One region of the Pseudodesulfovibrio cashew genome, then DNA from elsewhere that is predicted to be linked to it. Evidence: predicted binding sites of a transcription regulator. Region 1 holds the regulator's gene; each other region holds the start of a gene.

Evidence for each region. The regulator sigma-54, encoded in region 1, starts transcription at its own class of promoters, with help from an activator protein. The targets are predictions, from matches to a motif close to CTGGCACGGNNNNTGCTT.
Region 2: a site for sigma-54 is predicted at 1,662-1,679, ahead of GM415_RS06200 (flagellar hook protein FlgE). Genes of this name have one in related genera too.
Region 3: a site for sigma-54 is predicted at 3,893-3,910, ahead of nifH (nitrogenase iron protein). Genes of this name have one in related genera too.
Region 4: a site for sigma-54 is predicted at 2,579-2,596, ahead of GM415_RS12640 (VgrG-related protein). Genes of this name have one in related genera too.

What each region holds. Positions count from the first base shown of each region.
Region 1 is NZ_CP046400.1:3,003,760-3,009,377, reverse strand. It holds gene hpf (ribosome hibernation-promoting factor, HPF/YfiA family) at 1-450, opposite strand, end outside; gene rpoN (RNA polymerase factor sigma-54) at 482-1,888, opposite strand; gene lptB (LPS export ABC transporter ATP-binding protein) at 2,134-2,859, opposite strand; gene lptA (lipopolysaccharide transport periplasmic protein LptA) at 2,860-3,705, opposite strand; gene lptC (LPS export ABC transporter periplasmic protein LptC) at 3,725-4,333, opposite strand; gene GM415_RS13645 (KdsC family phosphatase) at 4,334-4,861, opposite strand; gene kdsA (3-deoxy-8-phosphooctulonate synthase) at 4,854-5,618, opposite strand, start outside.
Region 2 is NZ_CP046400.1:1,395,887-1,401,504, reverse strand. It holds gene GM415_RS06215 (glycosyltransferase family 4 protein) at 1-462, shown strand, start outside; gene GM415_RS06210 (Hpt domain-containing protein) at 545-889, shown strand; gene GM415_RS06205 (OmpH/Skp family outer membrane protein) at 965-1,495, opposite strand; gene GM415_RS06200 (flagellar hook protein FlgE) at 1,777-3,402, shown strand; gene GM415_RS06195 (tetratricopeptide repeat protein) at 3,668-5,026, shown strand; gene GM415_RS06190 (carbohydrate kinase family protein) at 5,023-5,618, shown strand, end outside.
Region 3 is NZ_CP046400.1:2,106,250-2,111,867, forward strand. It holds gene GM415_RS09370 (efflux RND transporter permease subunit) at 1-1,067, shown strand, start outside; gene GM415_RS09375 (hypothetical protein) at 1,456-2,310, opposite strand; gene GM415_RS09380 (hypothetical protein) at 2,326-2,523, opposite strand; gene GM415_RS09385 (LeuA family protein) at 2,538-3,635, opposite strand; gene nifH (nitrogenase iron protein) at 3,957-4,784, shown strand; gene GM415_RS09395 (P-II family nitrogen regulator) at 4,833-5,186, shown strand; gene GM415_RS09400 (P-II family nitrogen regulator) at 5,186-5,560, shown strand; gene nifD (nitrogenase molybdenum-iron protein alpha chain) at 5,586-5,618, shown strand, end outside.
Region 4 is NZ_CP046400.1:2,801,771-2,807,388, reverse strand. It holds gene GM415_RS12645 (NFACT RNA binding domain-containing protein) at 1-1,496, shown strand, start outside; gene GM415_RS12640 (VgrG-related protein) at 1,548-2,525, opposite strand; gene mutY (A/G-specific adenine glycosylase) at 2,628-3,728, opposite strand; gene gpmA (2,3-diphosphoglycerate-dependent phosphoglycerate mutase) at 3,741-4,487, opposite strand; gene GM415_RS12625 (tetratricopeptide repeat protein) at 4,565-5,618, opposite strand, start outside.

The sequences.
Region 1 (5,618 bases):
GAATTCATTATCGAGTGAATTGAGCTGTTCCGCCGCCTCGTCCACGGACATGGGCTTGGCCTCGTAAGAGTCGGTGCCCACAATGGTCGGGCCGGAAACGCCGGCTGTCTCCTCGAAAGAGAGGAAGTTCATCATCACCTTGTTGCCCCGCGCCTGCCGGGGGCGATCCTTCATCTTTTCGCGCATCCTTCGCAGTTGCGCCTCGAGCTTGTCGAGCACCATGTCGATGGTGGAATACATGTCTTCGGAGTCTTCATATGCCGATATATGGATTGCGTCCGCGTTGAGAATGACATCTGCCTTATGGCGGAACTTGTCGACCAGCAGGTTCACCTGAAGATCGGCCTCGGAGTCGGAAACGAACTTGGCCACCTTTTCAAAACGCTTCTGCGCATAACCCTTGAGATGATCAGACGGGTCGAAGTTCTTGAAAGTGAAGCTTATGTTCATACTCTACCTCCTGGTTATAAGTCCAACAAGATCAGAAGTATTGCTTGCGCTTTGAAGATGAGGCGATACCCATTGCAGAACGATACTTGGCGACGGTGCGCCGGGCGATGTTAACATCCAGCTTCTCCTTCAGTATCTCGCCGATTTTTTCATCGCTCAGTGGTTTCTTCGCATCTTCCTCGGCGATCATCTGCTTGATGAGCGCCTTGACGCTTTCCGAACCCACCTGGGAACCGTCATTCAAATCCAGCGCACTGTTGAAGAAGAACTTCAACTCGAAAATACCGTGCGGCGTGGACACATACTTGCTTGTGGTAATGCGGCTCACCGTGGACTCGTGCATCTCGATATCTTCGGCAACCTCCTTAAGTATCAATGGTCTGAGCTTGGTTACGCCCTCTTCAAAGAACTCCCGTTGAAAACGGACAATACTCTCAACTACTTTATACAAGGTTCTTTGGCGTTGGTACAGACTTTTCATCAACCATGCGGCAGAACGCATCTTTTCCTGAAAATAGTCCTTTTCCTTGTCTTTGGCGCCTTTCATGGAATCCATGTAAAAAGAATTCATCTGCAAGCGAGGCAGACCATCCTCGTTGAGAATGATCACGAACTCGTCGCCGTACTTGTAGACGAAGACGTCAGGGCTGACGTAATGCGGCTCGGTGGAAGAAAAATTGGTGCCCGGCATGGGATCCAAGGTCTGGAGGAGATCAAGGTATTCCTTGAGTTCTTCCATGGAAATCTTGAACTTTCGCGCCAGGGGCTTGTAACGGTTCTTTTCCAGGTCCTCAAGGTGATCCCTGACCAGCGACTCGAGAATGGGGTCATCGTAACCGAGTACCTCCATCTGGACGAGCAGACACTCCTGAGGAGTACGCGCGCCCACACCAACGGGATCGAGACGCTTGATCCGCTCGATCACGGAATCGATCTCCTCCTCAGTGGCCGAAACCATGGACATGATCTCTTCGTTGGAGGCCTGGAGGTACCCGTTGTGGTCCACATTGCCGATAACGGTTTCACCGATGGCCACTTCCCGTTCGGTAAAATTGGAAAGCCGCATCTGCCAGTTGAGATGCCCTTCAAGTGAGGGCTTGGATGCCAGCCGAGCCTCAAAGGAAAGCCCCTCTTCCGGCACCTCGGAGTCACGAGCCATGGCCTGCTTGGAGGTACTGGAGAACTCGCCCAGGTAATTTTCCCAGTCGGCTGTGCGTACAAGCTCTTCCTCGGCCTGGGATTCGGTCAGGGTTTCCTTCTCCCGAATCTCGGTCTCGGTCTCGGTCTCATCGAGAAATGGATTCTCCATGAGTTCCTGCTGCACCGTTTCCAGAAGCTCAAGACGGGAAAGCTGCAGCAGTTTGATGGCCTGCTGCAACTGGGGCGTCATGACCAGCTGCTGAGAAAGCTTGAGTTGTTGCCTGAGTTCAAGGCCCATAGTTATCAGGCCTCATCCGCGGCAAACGCGCATATATACAATTCTATCTGCAAAATACTTTTTCCATCATTGAAGTTGGATTTCTTGAGATAAACTATGCCACATTGAGAGGAATGTTGCAAGAACATCCTGCTAACTCGTTGTGAGTATTGAATTAAAAGTGGAAGATATGGCACATGAAAGAATTGTACCAACCTTTCATGACGGTGTAAATCACCAAAGGTAAAAAAGGTGCCGAAAAGGCGTTACAGGCGGAAGTCTTCGCCAAGATAGATCTGACGAGCGCGGCTATCCTGCACGATCTCTGCAGGCGTCCCCTCAAGGATGACGGTCCCCTCGTACACAAGATACGCACGGTCACAAATATTGAGTGTTTCCCGAACGTTGTGGTCGGAAATAAGAATGCCGATGCCCATGGATTTGAGCACGGAAATGATCTCCTGAATATCGATGACGGCGATGGGATCAATCCCGGCAAAAGGTTCGTCCAGGAGAATGAACTGAGGGTCCATTATCAAAGCCCTGGCGATTTCCAGTCTGCGGCGCTCTCCGCCCGAGAGGAACATTGCCGCCTGGTCCGCCAGCTTGGTAATGGTGAACATCTCCATGAGTTCCTCGGCCCGGCGCTTCTGGGCCGCGGTATTGAGGGACGTCTGCTCGAGAATGATCTCCAGATTCTGCCGGACCGAGAGCTTCTTGAAGATGGAGCTCTCCTGCGGCAGATAGCTTACCCCCATGCGCGCCCGCTCGTGCAGCGGCTTCTCCGTAAGCTGGGTGCCGCTGAGGACCACCTGGCCGGTGTTGGGCTTGACGATGCCCACAAGCATGTAAAACGTCGTGGTCTTGCCCGCTCCGTTGGGACCAAGCAACCCGACGACCTCCTTGGGGTGCAATTCGAGATTAATGCCGTGCACGACCTCTTTCTGGCCGTAGCGCTTGGAGAGATTGGTGGCGACCAGTCCTGACTGCATCTATTGCACCTTGAGCTTGCTCGGCGCCATGAAGATGGCCTTGACGCGCTGTCCGTTGCCGCCGATCACTTCGCTGCGGTTCTCACGAACGTAAAAATTGATGACGTCGCCGGTCAGGCTGTTGGGACCGTCCTGAAGTTTGGGGTTTTGCTCCATCTTGAGGATCTGCTTGGCAACAAAATAGGTCACGCGACCAGCCTCACCCTCGGACTTGCCCTTCTTGGCCCGGACGTTCCCGTCGGCCACGATGCGGTCGATGGAGTCTGCGGAAAACTTCTTGCCGGTGCTGGACGACAGATAGGCGGAGAGCTTATCTGCCCAAAGGGTCAGGCCGCCGTGTTCCGCCACCACGTTCCCCACGAAGGAAACCACTTTTCCGCTCTCGTCGTAGACCATCCTGTCCGCAGATATCTTCACCGGGATGCGATTGGAATCCACGCCGAGGTTTTCCGTAGCCGAAGGCGGTGCGGAGGCCACGTTTGCCACAACCTCACCCTCTCCCTCGGCTTCCGCCACGACCGGCTTTTCCTCGCTTTTGGGTGCAGCCTGAGGCGCCGCTTCTACCCGTTCGAGATACTTGTCGTTGGCGTAACCGATGGCGCGGGATTCGTCACGGGTGGGTTCGTTTAGATTGAAAACAGCCACCCAGCCCTCCTTGAGAAAGTCGACCTTGACCCGTTGCCCCTTGGCGAGGGTGAGGACGTGCTCCGTCTTGGGAGAACGCCCCTCCCGCACATTCAAGTTGCTTTTGGCGACGCGAATCTCTCCCCAGTCGGCGGCGAGAGCCGCACCGGTGACAAACAGGCCGCATAGCAATGTCAGCGCCATGGCATATATCTTTTTCATCGGAGTCCCGCTCCTTTGTCTACTGGTTGAATGGCAGATCCCGCATTCCGCCGGGGGCCATGAGCGCCTTGACGTCGCCTGCCGCCGTCAATTCCCGGCTGACAAGGTCGATCTCTACGGCAGTGGCCGTCAACGTCATGTCGGGCCGTCGCACCGTCACGCCGCCCTTGAGGTAAACCTTCTTGATAGCTCCCACGTAATCCAGATACTGGGCAACCAATTCCATGTCCCCGAACCGCCCGGTGATGTTGTCGTAGAGCGTCAGGTTATCGTTAGACTGGTCCACCTCACCCCGGTCCGCCTTGACGTAGACCTCCTTGCGGTCTTCGCCGAAATAAGCGGTGAGTTGGGGGCGCGTCACGCCGATCAACTTTCTCTTTTGGTTGTATTTTGCGGTCTTGGCAAGGAGTTTCCATGTCATGGCCCCCTGCTTCCCCTGGACCAGTTCAATGTCTTCAGCGACGATGTCCGCCTGGTTGAGCAACTCCTCACGGCTCATGTCGGCAGTGGACGGAGCCGGTTGTTCCATCACCAGCGGATCACTGAAAAAATAGGTCTTGACCGCGATGCCGATGGTCATACCCACGGCAAAGATGATCAGAATGGAGAGCGCCGGACGCTTTCTCATCTATTCAACCCATTGTTTTTTGGCGTCTTCCAGCAATCCCTGCGCTTCAAGAATGAAGCCGATGGCCTCGCGCACGGCTCCTTCACCACCCTTGCGAGCCGAAACCCAGTCTGCTGCTTCAATGACTTCGGGCAACCCGTTGGGAACGGACAACGCCAGGCCCGCCTTGGACATGACGCCGAGATCGATCCAGTCATCGCCCATGAACGCGGCCTGTTCCGGTTGGATACCCAATGATTCGCACATAGCCAGAAACGGCGCGACCTTGTGGTGATGGCCGGGCGAATAGAGCGTGATGCCAAGCTCACTCACCCGCCGCTCAACCGGCTTCTGGTTCAGACCGGTGATAACTCCGATATGCAACCCGGCCGACTGGGCCAGCTTGATGCCGAAACCGTCCTGGACGTTGAACCGCTTCATGATCAAGCCGTCGTCGCCGAAATACAGGCCGCCGTCGGTGAGAACGCCGTCCACGTCGAGAACGATCAACTTGATGTTTTTCGCCAACTCAAGCGCGCGATCAACCATGATTCAACTCCCAGATCGCCTTGAGCCGTTTCAGCAACGCCTCGGCCTCGTCCAGCGGCAGGCTGTTGGGCCCGTCGCACAGAGCCGTGTCCGGGTCGGGATGGGTTTCCATGAACACGCCGTCGGCTCCGGCGGCCACGGCAGCCGAGGCCAGCACCGGAACGTATTCACGCTGCCCTCCCGACTTGCCGCCAAGTCCGCCCGGCAACTGCACCGAATGGGTGGCATCAAAAACCACCGGGACGTCAAACTTGCTCATTTCCGGAATGGAGCGCATGTCCACCACCAAATTATTGTAGCCGTAAGTAGAACCGCGTTCGGTGAGCCACACCCGGTCATTGCCCGAGGCGCGGACCTTGTCCACCGCGTTTTTCATATCCCACGGCGCCAGGAACTGCCCCTTCTTGATGTTGATCACCCGCCCGGTCGCGGCGGCCGCCACCAGCAGGTCGGTCTGTCGGCAGAGGAAAGCGGGGATCTGCAAGACGTCCGCAACCTCGGCCACGGGCGCGGCCTGCTCGGGGTGATGGATGTCCGTGACAACGGGCAACCCGGTCTCACGCTTGACCTCGGCCAGTATGGACAATCCCTCGTCCATGCCCGGCCCCCGGAAACTGGTCACCGAAGTGCGGTTGGCCTTGTCGAAAGAACTCTTGAAGACCAGCGTAAGCTCGAGCCTCGCCGCGATGTCGGCCAGCGTGGCCGCCGTACGCAGCACGATTTCCCGGCTCTCAATGACGCACGGTCCGGCCAGAAT
Region 2 (5,618 bases), 1.6 Mb from region 1:
GCAGCGGTGCAGTCCGACAGGGAGACGGTCTTTGTCTTCGCCGGGCGGGGCATGGACCACGATAACCTGGACCTGGCCACATGGCTCGCCGAATCCGGACTCGACCCAGCACGGGTGCGCCTGCTGGGTGAACGGGCCGACGTGCCCCGGCTCATGGCGGCCATGGACATTCACGTATCCTCATCCCTGGGCGAAAGTTTTCCGGGCGCGGTGGGCGAGGCCATGGCCTGCGGCGTCCCCAACGTGGTCACCGACGTGGGCGATGCCGCTCTGCTGGCGGGAGAGACCGGGGTGACCGTGCCTCCGGGTGACCCGGCGGCGCTGGCGACGGCCCTTTCCCGGTTGGCTGCCCTGGAGCCGGGAGCGCTCCGCACCATGGGTCAGGCGGCGCGTTTACGCATCGCCGAACGTTTTTCCCTCTCTGCCATGGTGGAATGCTACGAACGGATTTATGCCGCCTGAGCATTCGAAGCGTTATTATACTTTCATTAGCGCTAAGGGGATGTTAGGAATTGGTTACTGGTACCAATAAGGAGAAGAGCCCATGACGCAAAGCATTTTCGACCTGAAAAACTTCCTGAGGAGCCTGGCGGACGACGATGAGTTGGCCCGGGAGCTGTTGGCCGCGTTCATGGAGGACAGTCCGGTGAGGACCGCGTCTTTGAGAGAGGCGCTGGCAAACGATGACGCGGGCGAAGCCGCCAAGATGGCGCACTCGCTCAAGGGCATGTGCGGAGTGATCCGCTCCGACGCACTGGTTTCCCTGGCTCTGGCCATGGAGATATCGGCAAAGGACGAAAACCTCGACGCCACCCGGGAGCATTTCAGCCGCTTCAGCGACCTGCTCGACACCGCCCACGACGAGATGAACGACTACATCAACAGTTGATCCCGCATCCATTCCGCACAATAAAAGGGCCGCCGGCAATGTCGACGGCCCTTTTATTGTGCGGAATGGATGAAACTATTCCTTGCCTTCCTTGGTCTCGTTACCGGCGGGCTCTTCCTTTTCGGCAGCAGCCTTGGCCGGGGGAGTGAAGTCGATCTCCACCGCGTTCATGGCGGCCACCACGTCGTCGGTGACGTCAATGGTGGAGGAAGCGGAAACCACCGACTCCTTGGACAGGATAACGGTCAGTCCCTTCTGTTCGCGGTAGGTGTCGAGCACCTCGTTCAGCTTGGCGTCGATGAGCTCCACGAGGCGACGTTCCTCGCCGCGCATGACGTTCTGGAGTTCGCCCATGGCGGCTTTGTAGGCAGCCACGTTCTCCTCGGTCTGTTCCTTCTGCATTTGCTTGTAGGCGGCCTCCGCCTTTTCCTGAAGGGGAGCGCCCAGCTCCTGAAGATAGGCCATAGCCTTGCTGGCAGCCTGGTTCTTCTGGAAAACGGCGGCTTCGTCCACCACCCCGATGGTGACGCCGGGCTTCTGGTCACATCCGGCAAGAATCATGAGGCTGATCAACGCTGCGCCGAGCAGGGTCAAGGTCCGTTGCATATTCGGTATCTCCGTTGTTTCTGGTTTGCGTCAGGCCTTTTTCAAGTGGCGCAACCCTACCCATGGTTGGTGCACATGGCAAGGAGAATACCGTTCTTGCCGGTCCGATGGCATGTTTTTCCACCAATTTGCCTTCATTACCCCTCAGGATCATGTGTCTTTTTGCATGGCACACCCCTTGCTTCTGTTCTCTGCGAGAAGGAATCGGGGAATTTTTTTCCGGGATTGGTCTCCCGGTCGTTTCCCAGCCACATCCGGCAGCAGCCGGATCGGAGGACAGTATGAGTTTCGGTAGTCTATATGTGGGCGCTACGGGCGTCATCGCACATGGAGACAGGATGCAGGTTGTTGGCAACAACCTCGCCAATCTCTCCACCGTCGGGTACAAGAAGGCGGATGCCCAGTTCACCGACCTTTTAAGCCAACAGATGTCATCGGGGGGGGCGTCCTACGAAAGCGGAGCCTACTCCTTCAGCCAGATCGGCATGGGCGTGGGCGTGGGCGAGATCCGCAACGTCTTTCAGGAAGGCGGACTGGAGAGTTCCAACACGGTCACCGACATGGCCATCACGGGCAACGGCTTCTTCGGGGTCCGCAAGGTCACCGGCAGCGAGGTGACGACCGGCCCGTCCCACTTTACCCGGGCCGGGGATTTCCGGTTCAATAACGAGGCCTACCTGGTGGACCCGCACGACTACCGTCTGCAGGGATACGCCATCGACCGCGACACGGGAGAGGTCTCCACCACGGTGTCCGACATCCAGCTTCCTTACGACGACGTGGTCATCGACGGCCAGGAGCTGCGCATGGTCCGCTCCGAGCCCAAGGTCACCACCAGCCTGGAGATGGTTACCACACTGGACGCCCTGGCCACCGACCTGCACACCAGCGAAACCAATCCCTTCTTCGCCATGCTCGAAAGCTACGACGGCAGCCTGAGCAACGCGGGATCGCCCTTCGGGGACAACAATCCATCCTATTCCTCCAGCCTGGCCGTGTACGATGAGGACGGCAACGAGCGGGACCTGACCATCTACTTCGACCCGGTGGCAGCCTCGACCATATCCAACGCCACCAACGGATACACCTATTGGGAATATCTCATCGCCCTGCCCCCCACTGCAGACGGATCTGCCGCCTACGGCACCTCGGCGGGCGGCCTGGCCGGCATCGGGGTAATGACCTTCGACGGCTCCGGCCAGTTGGTCAACCACTCCGCGTACAGCCTGAACCTGACCAGCGGCGCAAGCGGCAAGAGCCTGACTTCATGGGAGGCAGCCTCCTTCAGCGAAGAGGGAGTGCCGCAGTTCGATTTCACCTTCGGCAGCAATGGCTCGGCCATAGGCAACGTGCAAAGCATATCCTACGACTTCGGCATCAGCTCCTCGTCTTCGTCCTGGGTTGGCTCCGCAGCCGGAAGCGCGGCCGATGTGGGCCTCAACGCAAGCAGCCTGGTCTCACTCCAGAGCATGGACCGCGACGTCCGCTCCTCCACCAGTTACGACTCGGGATCGGCAACGCTGTACCAGATCCAGGACGGCTACACCTGGGGCTACCTCCAGAACACCAGCCTCTCCCGCGAGGGCGTGCTCAGCGGCTATTTCTCCAACGGGCAGACCGAGGACTTCTACCAGGTGGCCCTCTACCGCTTCAACAGCGAGTGGGGGCTGCGGCGGGACGGCAACAACAACTTCGTGGCCACCGAGGCCTCTGGAGCGGCCATAGCCGGGACCGCCGACGTCGACGGCCGGGGCACCATCCAGGGGAGCACCCTGGAGATGTCCAACGTGGACATGGCCGAGGAGTTCGCCAAGATGATTCTTACCCAACGCGGTTATCAGGCCAACACCAAGATCATCACCACGTCCGACTCCCTGCTGAACACGACCATCAGCATCAAGCGATAGTTCCGCTCCGGGCTGGACGCCAGTCCGGCCCGGCAAAGCAGGCATCTCTTCAAATAGCTATATCGGCACCATTACCACTATCTATATTTATTAGCTATTTCTTTGACGATAGCTTATCGATATTCCACCAGAGATCTCTTGTCTTGGGGGCGTTTGAACGGCATTCACCGGCTGAAACACGCCTTGGTCCGGCGCGCCTTTCTTGTGTTCGGACCGCAAACGGGATAGGGACATTCCCAATGCCCGTTGCACAAGGAGAAATGCCGTGACCGAGACCCATGCCCGCTCCGGCGGCGAGATTCTGGCCCTGATCAGGGAGGTGGAGACCGAGGCTCCGGGCGGCGCAGAGGCGCTGTTCATGGCGGCCATGCTCGCCGATTCGCCCCTGCCCTACGACTTTGCCCTGTCCCTGGAGGGGACCCAGCACAACCCGTCGCTTATCAACCCGGCGGCGGCGTTCTTTGCGGCAACCGCCACCATCGACCCGCTGGTGGACCGCGACCTGATCAAGACCGACGTGGACGCACAGATTTTCCAGGTGCGCGAAGAGGTGCGCCGGACCGTGGTCCAGAGCCTGGACACGGCGACGCGTGCGGAGTGGGCCGGGCGCGCCATCTACGCCCTCAACTTAGTCCTTCCGGACGCCGAACCGCAGAACTGGCCCACCGTGGAGTGGCTCCTGCCCCACGTCTACGCCTGCCGGGACCTCATCACCCAATTGGACGTCCACACGGCGGCGGCCAACAGGGTCCTGCACCAGGCCGGATTTTCCCTCTACCACCAGCAACGACATCGTGAGGCCGCCGCGTTGCTGGACGCGGCCCTTGCCGTGGACGTGGCCATCAAGGGCCGCCGCCACCCCGATATCTGCGCGGACCTGGAAGGACTGGGAACCGTGCTCTGGGCCGGAGGCGAACTGGAGCGGGCCGAGAACGCCTTCACCACCTGCCTGGAGCTGCAACAGGCCATCTTCACCGAGGACAATCCGGTCTCCGCGCCCATCCTGAACAGCCTGGCCGTAATCCGGCAGGCCTTGGGCAAACATGAGGCTGCCGAAGCGACCTTCAAGGAATGCCTTAAGGTTTTGACTCGGGCCCACGGCGAAGGGCACCCGGCCATCGCCTCCTGCCTGAACAATCTCGCACTGCTCTACGAGGCCGAGAACCGCCCTGAGGAAGCCCTGCGCCTGGCCAGCCGCGCCCTGGAGATAAACCGTGAGGCCTACGGCTCCGATCACCCCGAAGTTGCGGCGGACCTCAACGCCGTGGCCCTGCTCCTGGATGCCACGGGCAGGCGTGAAGAGGCCGAATCCCATTTTCGCGAGAGCCTGGCGATCCGTGCCAAGGCCTATGGCGAGGCGCACCCCGAGACCGCACAATCTCTCTGTAATCTTGCCCTGTTCCTGGACAATGCCGGGCGTGATGAGGAAGCCGCGGAACTCTACGCCCGGGGGCTTTCCGCCTACGAGAGCGCCCTGGGGCCGGGGCACCCGCTCATGGAGAGGGCCCTGGACAACTACATCGTGCTACTGGAAAAGACCGGCCGACGGCCTACGGACGACCGGCTGCGCGCCCTGACCGAGGCACGGCTTCGCGCCATCGTGGAGCGGGGAGCGCAACCATGAGCGAAGTGACCGCCATCGGCCTGGGCGAAATCCTCTGGGACGTGCTGCCCGAAGGCCGCCAGCTTGGCGGCGCGCCCGCCAACTTCGCCTATCAGGTCAACGCCCTCGGCGGCACCGGCGTTCCGGTCTCCCGCGTGGGAGATGACGACCTGGGACGCGAAGCCCTGGATATCCTTCAGGCCAACGGCCTCTGCACCGACTACGTCTCCATCGATCCCGAGCACCCCACCGGCACGGTGCTGGCCGAGCTGGATAAGGACGGCGTGGCTACCTACACATTTCCGGACGACGTTGCCTGGGATTTCCTGACCTGCGACGACGCCACCCGCCAACTGGCGGAACGTGCCGACGTCATCTGCTTCGGCACCCTGGCCCAGCGCTGCCCCACCTCCCGTCAAGCCATCCGCCAGGTGCTGGAAGCCGCACCCGGCGCGCTCAAGGTATACGACATCAACCTGCGCCAGGACTTCTTCACCCCGGGGCGAATCCGGGACTCACTGGACCGGGCCGACGTGCTCAAGATCAACGATGATGAGCTGATGATGATCACCGGCCCCTTCTCCCTGCCATCCGGTCAAAAGGAAGCGCTGGC
Region 3 (5,618 bases), 900 kb from region 1:
AGATCGCGGCCATCGTGGACGAGCAGCACGGCATCACCCGTGTTTGGGACGATTGGGGCCAGTGGACCAAGAAAATGCTGGTGGACGTGGACCAGGACAAGGCGCGCGAGGCCGGGATCACCAGTTTCGACGTGGCCGTTTCCCTTCAGACTGCCATGAGCGGTCTCCAGGCTTCCAGTTATCGCGAGGGCGACACCATCATTCCCATCATCCTGCGCAACGACGAGGGATTCCGCGAACACCTGGACAGGATCGACTCCCTGGATGTCTATGCCTATGAGACCGGCAAGTCCGTACCCCTGAGTCAGGTGGCCACCTCCCGGCTGGACTGGCAGCCCTCTGACATCCGTAGGCGCGACCAGACCCGGACCATGACCATCAAGGCCGACGTGGCCGACGGCTTCTTCGCCCTGTCCATTCTCAAGGACATCCGGCCCGAGATCGCCAAACTCATGAAGAGCCCTGACTGGCCGCTCGGCTACACCGTGGAGTACGGCGGCGAGTTCGAGAAGAGCCAGGAATCCCAGGAGGCCATCAATGCCAACATGCCCCTGGCCATGGGGCTGCTGGTCCTGGTGCTCGTCTTTCAGTTCAATTCAATCCGCCGCCCGCTCATCATCCTGCTGACGTTGCCGCCCATGATGGTCGGCATCAGCGCGGGCATGCTCGGCACCAACTCGCCCTTCGGGTTCATGCCCATGCTCGGCATGATTTCCCTGCTCGGCATCATCGTCAACAACGCCATCATGCTCATCGACCGCATCGAGATACAGCGCGGCCGGGGCATGGACATGGCCAATGCCATCGTGCTCTCGGCCATGGAGCGCGCCAGGCCCATCATCATGACCGCCACGACCACCATCATCGGCATGGTGCCGCTCTCCCTCCAGGGAGGCGAGATGTGGCGGCCCATGGCCAACCTGATCATGTCCGGCCTGGCCTTCGCCACGATCCTGACGCTGGTCCTCTGCCCGGTGCTCTATTCCCTGTTCTTCCGCCAGAGGTTCAATGATTACAAGTGGGACCCGGATGTCGTCCGGCAGGGTAGCGATATATCCGCGGCCTAGTCTGTTGCGTAAAGATCTTCCCCTCGCACCACGGTGCGAGGGGATTTTTTTTGACACGTGTGGTTAAGCCCATACGGCTGAAAGTAAGACACAGAGACGCCCATGGCGCCCCATCACAAGTTCGTCCCCCTCTCCCTTCCCGAATCAACATACTATACTGTATATAGTCGGCTCCTCGCCATGTTCGATGCGCACGTTGTATCCTGAGCGAAGAGGAAATGACGCACAGTCCTCTCCGAAGGAGAAACTCGGTTATTTCATTTGGTTATGAGAGCTTGGCTTTCGGGGCAGGACGGCAGAGGAGAGTCCCCTCAGCGAATATTACAAATAAAGCCCCCTCGCGGCCACGGGCGCGCGAGGGGGCTTTATGCTGCGAAGGCTACTTCCGTTACACGGAGCAGCGCATCATTTCGAGAGAGTTGGCCAGTTGCGGCAGGTAGGGCTCGGTAAAGAAGACGTGCTTTTCACGGGGCACGCGGGTTGGCGGCTGGTTGGCTTTGGTGCGGATGGCAACTTCGGGACCGTTGATGAACACGGTCATGGGCACGATCTCTTCTTCGGCCTCGCTGCACAGGCTTTCACGGGTCGCGGGGGTGAACACGCTTACTGCGCCGTCCGGATGAATCGCCTTGAGGCGGGTCAGGGTGGTGGTCACGCGCGTCACTTCGCCGTTCTTGTCGAAGACAAGAGAATTCTCGTCGCCGTTGACGCCCACTGCGTCCGGATCGAACGCGGTGATTACTCCGGCCGGAGTTTCCACGTGGGCCGGTTTGGCCGGTTCAACGGAGCTGACCTTGCCGTCAGGGGTGAAGCTGATGCCGATACGGACTTCCAGGAAGCCCACAGGGGTGGATACGGAAACGGTGTCGCCGGGCCAGAGGGTGACGGAGCGGAGCGCCTCGTTTTCATAGAAACTCAGGCTGATTATCCGGGCGGTTATAGACCCGATGGGAGTCTCGATGGTCACGGGTTCGGCCAGGGCGGCCTCGTCGTCCTGGCTCCAATAGCCCGAAAGTTTGCCGTTGAGCGGGAAAATTCGGTTGATGCCGCCGTTGGAGTGGAAGGTGATCAGCTCGGCGGGGATGTCGCCCACAGGGGTGGTGACGAGAGCCTGCTTTTCCAGCGGCAGGGATTTGACCGCGCCGGAGGCGTGGTAGGTAATAGGCAGGATTTCCTTCCTGCGCAGCTCGTTGTCGGTATGCTGGGGAATGAAGTTGCCGTATTTGGTGCTGATTTCTTTCATGATTGCCTCCTTGGCCTAGCGGGTTCGGGCTTTGGCGCGGCAACGTTGGTCACCGGTCAACAGGGGAAGGGCGAAGAGCAGGGCGGCAAGCAGCGAGGCAAGGCCAACGGTGCTTCCGTCGGATTTCAGGATGGACACGATGTCGTCGGCATAGGCCGAATTGGACATGAAACAGATCCAGCAGAAACTGTAGCCGAGCTTCTTGAACAGCATACTTCAGCGCCTCCTTAATTTCGCTTCGCCAGTTCGGCGAATTCCAGTGAAGTCAACGGACGTTCCAGTTCCCAGGCCAGCTTTCTTACTTCTGCGACCAGGGACGGGAGTTCTTGTGCCGGGCAATCAAGGCCGTTTTCGTCAAGGGCCTGCGCAACGGCTGCGCGCCCGCTTTTCCCGCCAACCGCGACAGTGCGGCGTGCGCCGACGGCGTCCGGGGAATAGGGCTCGAAAAGGGCCGGAGATTTGCTGAGAGCGTGGGCGTGGATGCCGGACTCACACGCAAAGATATCTTTCCCGGCAATGGGTTTTGTCCTCGGGACAGGTACCCCGGCAGCGTGAGACACCGTATGGCAGAGTTCACGAATCCCTTCAGTCTGATAACCATGGCTTTCCTCCTTGATGGCGAGATAGGCGGCAAGTTCTTCGGTGGCGGCGATGCCGGAGCGCTCTCCAATGCTCAGGACCGAGCAGTCGGCGTAATCGGCGCCCGCGGCCAGGGCGCTCACGGCGTTGCCCGTGGCCATGCCGAAGTCGTTGTGGCAGTGCACGGCCAGGTCGAGATCCAGCCGCGCGCGGAAGGTCTCAACGAGCCGGGCGGTTTCCCTGGGATTGAGCAGCCCCAGCGAGTCGGAGAGGCGGACGCGGGATGCGCCCATATCCCCGGCCAGCAGGGCCATGTTCAGGGCGAACTCCTCGTCGGCCCGTGAGATGTCTTCGAGACCTACGGAAATGTAGGGAATGCCGAGCAGGGTGGCGGTGAGCACGGTGCTCGCCAGGCGCTGGGCCAACCCTTCGCGGTCGGTGCGCAGCCTGCTGGCGATGTGGGCGTCGGAAACGGGTACGCCGATGTTCACGCGGTCCACGTTCAGGGCTGCGGCGGTGCGGATATCGGCTTCGCGGCAGGGAGACCAGACGCTGAGTCTGGTCCGGGCGGCCCGGGGTCTGATGCGCCGGATCAATTCTTCAAGTCCTTCCTGGCCAACCCAGCCCAGTTCAATCTCGTCCACGCCCAGCCTTACCAGGCCCAGGACGATCTCTTCTCTCTTATCTATAGAGAAGTAGGCTCCGAATAGCTGGGCTCCTTCCCTAAGTGTCGTATCGATCAGCATGTCGCCTCTCCGATTGGTGTTGTCTGTCGCCAATCCATTGAGCAGGAACAGTGCCAAAAGTGTTCGTTTTTATATCAAGCTGTATTTTATGAGCTTTTTGTGCCGATGTGGGTACTTCGAATCTACATACACTTTTGTAGGCTACAACAACATTGTGGCCTGTTCGCGTAGTAACCTACAATTGTGTAGGTAAATATTTTTCATTTTGTTTCCAAAATAATATAGCTATTCCGAGTGCTTAACAGTCTAGACAACGTTTGGCACGGCCTTTGCCATAGGGAGAAATCATCAACGCAAGAAAACCCCATGGAGGAGAAAAACATGCGGAAAGTAGCTATCTACGGAAAGGGCGGAATCGGAAAGTCCACTACCACTCAGAACACTGTCGCCGGTCTGGCGGAAATGGGACGTAAAGTCATGGTCGTCGGTTGCGACCCCAAGGCTGACTCCACCCGTCTTCTGCTCGGCGGCCTGGCTCAGAAGTCCGTTCTCGACACCCTTCGTGAAGAAGGCGAGGACGTGGAACTGGAAGATATCCGCAAGCCCGGTTACGGCGGCACCTGGTGTGTTGAGTCCGGTGGTCCGGAGCCCGGCGTCGGTTGTGCCGGTCGCGGCATCATCACTTCCATCAACATGCTGGAGTCCCTGGGCGCCTACGAAGAGTCCGAAGGCCTCGACTACGCCTTCTACGACGTCCTCGGCGATGTTGTCTGCGGTGGCTTCGCCATGCCGATTCGTGACGGCAAGGCCCAGGAAATCTACATCGTCTGCTCCGGCGAGATGATGGCCATGTACGCTGCCAACAACATCTGCAAGGGCATCATGAAGTACGCCGAATCCGGCGGCGTCCGTCTCGGCGGCCTCATCTGCAACTCCCGTAACACCGACCGCGAAGCCGATCTCATTACCGAGCTGGCCAGCAAGCTGGGCACCCAGATGATCTACTTCGTCCCCCGTGACAACGACGTGCAGCGCGCCGAGATCAACCGCAAGACCGTCATTGAATGGGACGGCTCCGTGCCCCAGGCCGACCAGTACCGTGGTCTCGCCAAGGCCATCGACGAGAACGAAATGTTCGTCATTCCTAACCCGCTGGAGATCGAAGACCTGGAACAGTTGCTCCTCGACTACGGCATCATGGAAGCCTAATCGGCAAATCAATTACCAATAAACCAAGCAAGATAGGAGATAGGAAAAATGATGATCATGGTTCGAGCGATTGTACGGCCCGAGAAAGCGGACGACGTTTTGGCCGCCCTGATGGACAACGGCTTTCCCGCCGTCACCAAGTACTCCGTGGCCGGTCGCGGCAAGCAGCGCGGCATCAAGATCGGTGAGGTCACTTACGATGAAATCCCCAAGACCATGCTCATGAGCGTCGTCAACGCAGCCGACAAGGACTTCGTCATCGCCACCATCATGGACGCTGCCCGCTCCGGCACCAAGGGTGCTTTCGGCGACGGCAAGATCTTCGTCACTGAAGTCGAAGACGTCTACACCATCAGCTCCGGCGTCAAGGAAACCGCCGCAGCCAGCGAGGAGGCCGCGTAATGAAGGAAGTCATCGCAGTTGTGCGCATGAACATGATGAACCAGACCAAGGCCGCTTTGACCAAGGCAGGCGTCGACGCCTTCTTCGTCCACGAAGCACAGGGCCGAGGCAAGGGGTTCGTCAATGCCGCAGTCGTCGAAGGCGCGGAGTCCGGCTACGAAGAAGCCGCCTCGGTCCTCGGTGAAAAAGGCAAGCTCTATCCCAAGCGCATGGTTACCGTCGTTGTCCCCAGCGACATGGTCGAGGACGTGGTGGAAGCCATCACCGAAGTCAACCAGACCGGCAAGCCCGGCGACGGCAAGATTTTTGTCCTCCCCATAGGTGACGCTGTCCGCGTCAGAACCTCTGAAACCGGTGAAAAGGCCATCGCCTAGGCCGTCGAAGAAGGAGAGAAAATACATGGCCAAGACGAAAAAGGTTGTGCAGTTCATG
Region 4 (5,618 bases), 200 kb from region 1:
TCCTCGCAGCCGAGTTGGGCACCCTGCTGACAGACCGCCGGATAGACAAGGTATTCGGCCCGGCTCCTGGCGTCTGGACCATTAAAATCCAGAATCCGGGCGAGCCCATGCACCTGCTCTTTAGGCCCGCCAAACCGGCGGGCCATCTTTTTATTTCCCCCATCAAACCGGTCAATCCACAGCAGGTTCCGGCCATGGCCATGTGGTTCCGGAAGAGGTTGCGCAATCGCCGCATCCTCGGATTCCACACGGACTGGCCCAATCTCCGCCTCGCCTTGGAGCTGTCTCCGCGCTCCGATCCTCCGTGCGGCCCGTTCCTCATCCTGGACGCGCGAAACGGCATGGAACTCGCCGACGAACTCCCCCCTGAATTCGACGCTCAGCCAGAATGGCCCGCTTTGGAGGACGTCCTGGCCGACGAGGAAATCTGGCGCGAGTATCCCCACATCTCCCCTCCCCTGCGCAAGGCCTTGACCAAACTGGACCACAACGAAGCGCTGGGGCTCTATCTTTCCGTGGCGAGCGGCACCACGCAGAACTTTTATCTGGCGCAGACGGCTCGAGGCTGGCAACCGCCCCTTGCCTGGTCCACGGGCGCCAAGGAGGAGGATTGCTTTTCCTCGGCTCTGGATGCAGCCAACGCCCATGGCGAACGAACTCTGTTTCCGCTGATGGAAATGGAAGAGGAAAAACCCGCCCAGACCCTGCTGAAGCGGGCGCGCAAAAAAGTCCGGCGAAACCTCGCCCGGCTGGACGAAGAAGAGGCTCGACTGCAGAAGCTGGCCGCCGAAAAGCGCAAGGCCGAAGCCATGCAGGCGGAGCTTTACCGATTCAAGGACAAGGAAGGGCTGGAAACGGTCACGGTTACCCATCCGGAACTCGGTGAAATGACTGTGGAGCTCAACCCCCACCTGACCCCCACCGAAAACATGGAACGCTACTTCAGGATGGCGGACAAGGCGGAACGAGGCTTTCCGCATATTCGACGTCGACGCAAGGAGCTGCTGGCCGAACTGAAGCGGCTGGAGGACGGCACCCTGCCTGAGTTCCAACTCCCGTCAAAAGAGGAACGCGGACCGGATGGCCCACCGCCGCTGCCAAAGCGCTACAAGGGTCTGGCCGTGTCCCTGTTCCGATCGTCAGACGGTTTCACAATCATCAGGGGCAAGAACAAGCAGGCCAACCACCAGATGTTGAGCAAGGCGGCCTCGCCCTTCGACTACTGGTTTCACATTGCGGACGGCCCCAGCTCGCACGTAATCCTCAAGCGGGATCACCCCGGCCACGAGGTGCCGGAATCCACCCTGGCCGAGGCGGCCATCCTCTGCGGCCTGAAGAGCTATCGCCGGGACGACGGCAAGGCTGAGATCATGTACGCCCTGGTCAAGGACGTGCGCAAGGTCAAGGGGTTCGCTCAGGGCCAGGTCATGGTCGACGCCAAGCAGGGCTCCCTGCGCGTGGACCTGGACCCGTCCCTCGAAGAAAAGCTGGCATGAAAAAAGGCCGGGCAACATACCCGGCCTGAAAAAACTGTTCTTGGAAACGCCCTACACGATCCGGTTGAGGCTGGTCTCGCCCAGCATGTTCAGGGCGATCTGTTTTTCCTCATTCAGGCGATTGGCCACGGCCCTGCGCACCCGTTGCGTAGAGGAACCGAACTGGGTCTTGCGCGTATCGTAGACGCCCTCAATAAGCTTGGCGTCGAACTTGCCTTCGCTTACCTGTCCGACGAACCGATCTATGACTTTGTTGAAAATGCGGGCCGCGCCCGTGGGGCCATGCTGGACAGCCGTGGACCAGAGGACCTCGCGCAGGGCGGGCGGTGCATTGTCGAAATCCAGTCCGGTCTGCTTGAAAATCATGTTGCGGGCCGGATCATAGGTCTCGGTGGCTATGAAATCATGCTGTAATTTTTCAAACCGCTCGGGCTGCTGCGCGGCAATCTCCTTCCAGGCCTCAGGCATGCCGCCTTCCTTGGAACCGGTGTCGGTTGGACCGGCCTGACGCAAGCGGGTGGCGAGCTCCGGCGCTTCCGCGTCGAGATAAGTCAGGAAACGGTCCATACTGCCGGGCTTGGACGCAATCTGATACTTGCCGTAGGAGGTGCCACCAACGCGGTCGTAGCCTATGGTGGCAACGCCGTCGCTACCGGACTCGAAACGAGCCGACAGGCTACCGACATTAGGGGCTTCAGGCAGTGGCGCGGCAACAGGGGCCTGCGTGGTCCCGGCCATCTTGCGAGAGACGGCGACCTGACGCGGCAGCCCCGCCTCGTCGCGCATCAGCCGGGAGATGGTGGACAGGGCTTCGAACATCATGGCGTCGTTGAGGATGCCCATATCGAACCCGCGGGAAGCGCTCCCCTCCCCGTATTCTGTAGACCCTTCTCCGAAAAGACTCTGTGCCGTGCGCATCTGAGTATCGAAAGCCGCCTGCAATTGAACGTTGCGGACGGGATTACCGCCGCCCTTGCCTGACTGCATGGCGGCCAGGGCGTTATATTGTTCGATTGGCCCGAAAGACATGTCGCTTCTCCTGCGTCAAAGTTTTGGCTGGACACACGCCTGCGCAGGGAAACAAGCAAGGGGCGTGCCTACGGCCACACCTCCAAGCATGACGGGATGATATCAGGAGAGACGGAACAATTCAGCGAAACGCAAATCGTTGCGCATGAAATCGATGAGCCGACGATGCCCGGAGGGGAAGGCATAATCCGCCAGGGACGCAGGTTGCACAAACCCACCTTCCACCGCCGCGTTGAAAACCGGAGCCGGAACATCCCCGTTGGCCGGACGGCACAGGTAGCAATGCATGGTCACCCGATAACGCGTGTAGGAATAAGCCACCACCGTGATCTTCTCCTCGGGGACCACGTCCAGCTCCACCTCTTCACGGTATTCCCGCACGAGCGCCTCCTCAGGGGTTTCTCCCTGTTCGAGGCAACCACCGGGAAATTCCCACAGTCCGGGCCAAACGTCGTCGGGCCTGCGCTTCTGTATGAGCGCCTGTCCCTCGTGAACAAGCACGCCTGTGGCCATGTTAATACGGATGATGTCCTTGCCCGGGGGCAGGACGGGACGCGCGCCGATGGTGCCCCGCGCATGGGCAAGACAATGTTCCTTGACCGGGCAGACCGGACAATCGGGAAGCCGGGAGCAGACCAGCGCCCCAAGCTCCATGAGCGCCTGGTTGAAGTCGCCGGGCCGGTCCTCGGGCAACAGTTCTCGCACGCACGCTTCGACCTGCCCCCTGCCCGCCTTCTCCCGGATGGGAGTATCGATATCCAAAACGCGAGCGAAAACACGTAGCACGTTGGCGTCAATGGCAGGGACGGGCTGACCAAAGGCGATGCTGGCGATGGCACCGGCCGTGTATTCGCCGATGCCAGGGAGAGAACGGATGACCGCCGGATCTGAAGGGAACTCACCGCCGAACTCATCGACGATGCGTGCGGCAGCCTTGCGAATATTCCTGGCACGGTTGTAGTAACCCAGCCCTTCCCAGGACTTGAGCACAGCTTCCTCCGGAGCCTTGGCCAAGGCTTCCGGGTCGGGATAATGACGCATCCAGCGCCGGTGATATTCCACCACTCGGTCCATCTGAGTCTGCTGGGCCATTATCTCGGAAATCCAGACGGGATAGGGACCAGGGTCGTCGCGCCAAGGCAGATCGCGACGATTGGCGTCGTACCAATCGAGCAGGTTTCGGGTGAATCGTGTTCCGTCCATGACGGTTGGGAATTACCCTCCCTTGGCCTGATTGGCAACCGCTTCGGCGGCCTTGGCCACGGCTTCGGGATCGCCCAGGTAGTAATGGGTAAGCGGCCTGAGGTTCTCATCCAGCTCGTAAACCAGGGGCACACCGGTGGGTATATTCAGTTGGGTAATCTCCTCATCGCTCATGCCGTCAAGGTATTTTACCAAGCCGCGCAGGGAGTTGCCATGAGCCACGATCAGCACCCGACGGTCCGCCCGAATCTGCGGCTCGATGACCTTGAACCAGTAGGGCATTGTCCGGTCGATGGTCTTTTTGAGGGATTCGCTCAACGGAATTTCTTCAGGAGCGAGGGTTGCATAGCGAGGGTCGTTGGCGGGCGAACGTTCATCTGAAGGGTCGAGCTCCGGCGGAGGCACGTCGAAACTGCGACGCCAGACAAAGACCTGTTCGTCGCCATATTTGGCGGCGGTCTCCGCCTTGTTCAACCCTTGCAGCGCGCCATAGTGGCGCTCGTTGAGCCGCCATGTCTTTTGCACCGGAAGCCAAAGCAGGTCCATCTCATCCTGAATCAGCCAGAGGGTGCGGATGGCTCGCTTCAAAAAAGAGGTGTGGGCCACATCGAAGCTGAAACCGGCCTCGCGCAAAAGCTTCCCGCCGGAAACGGCCTCGCCGATACCCTGTTCGGTGAGGTCCACGTCGGTCCAGCCTGTGAACCGGTTGGATAGATTCCACTCGCTCTGCCCGTGCCGGACAAGTACCAATTTGTGCATGCCGCCCTCCGATGCCTGTTTCCTGTTAATGGAGCCAACATATCACAAAGCGCGGCAATGTGAAGGAGAAGCCCTGCTCAGTATCGCTTGGGCGCGGACTTGCTCATCTCCTTTTCGATCTGGTCGAACAATTCACGCTTTCGCTTATCGAAGGTGATGCCGCTCTTGAGTACGGCCAGGACCAGGCAAAGGACGCTAATAATGATCACCAAACCCTTGGAGAACTCCCATCGCTGCTCTCGGATGGCGTCCAGCAGCCATATCCCCTCCATCCCCTGGGTGAAATAGAGGGTCGCAGGGATGGCGGCCAGGGCAAGGCCCAGGCCCAACAGTTCGAACCAAATGAAATTGCGCCCCAGCATGAGAACGAACAGCGTGCTGTCGCGGACGATGCGCAGGGTCACCAGACGTCCCTGGAGGGACTCTATGTGTTCCTCGATCTCGTCAATGAACTTGAGGGCCTTGCGGAACTTGTCGGGCTCCTTGAGCTGCTGCGTTTTGATCCAGTTGATCTTGTCCACACAGAAGTTGAAGTCCTTGTTGAACTCCAACAACAACTTGGGAAACGGGAACCAGGCGGCCTCATGCTGGATGTCCCGGATTCGCTCAGCCTGGTAATCCAGATTTGAGTCGATCCGTTTGATCTCACGCCTGACTTCACCGTCCAGATTCTGCTTGAATTTGTCCGTGCCCCGGAGCAACTGCCGGTAGGCCACGTAATTGTTGGTTACGGCCAGTTTCTCCAGCCGGTCCAACTCCTCCAGGCCCAGCTCGTAATAACTGTGATTCTCGTCGAACCTCCGGGCAATATCGTCCCGAAGCTCGCTGACCCGCCCTTTTGCGGCGGAGACCATTTCATCCGCCTCGGCCCAGCGTTCCCAAAGCGCGCTCATGAGCTGGACCCGGCCCCGGTCCAACTCGGGATCAACGAGGATCCGGTTGAAGATATGCGGGTCTCGCTCGATGAGATCGGAGAAAACGTCCATGGCCTGGCCGGTGAACCCCATCTTTACCATGCACACGCCCTGGCGGTAGACCGGATCGACCCAGGTGGGGGAATAGGTATTGGCGTGCTTATACGTGTTGATGGCGTCCTTCAAGTTGCCGTCAACCTCGAGTAACCGCGCCTGA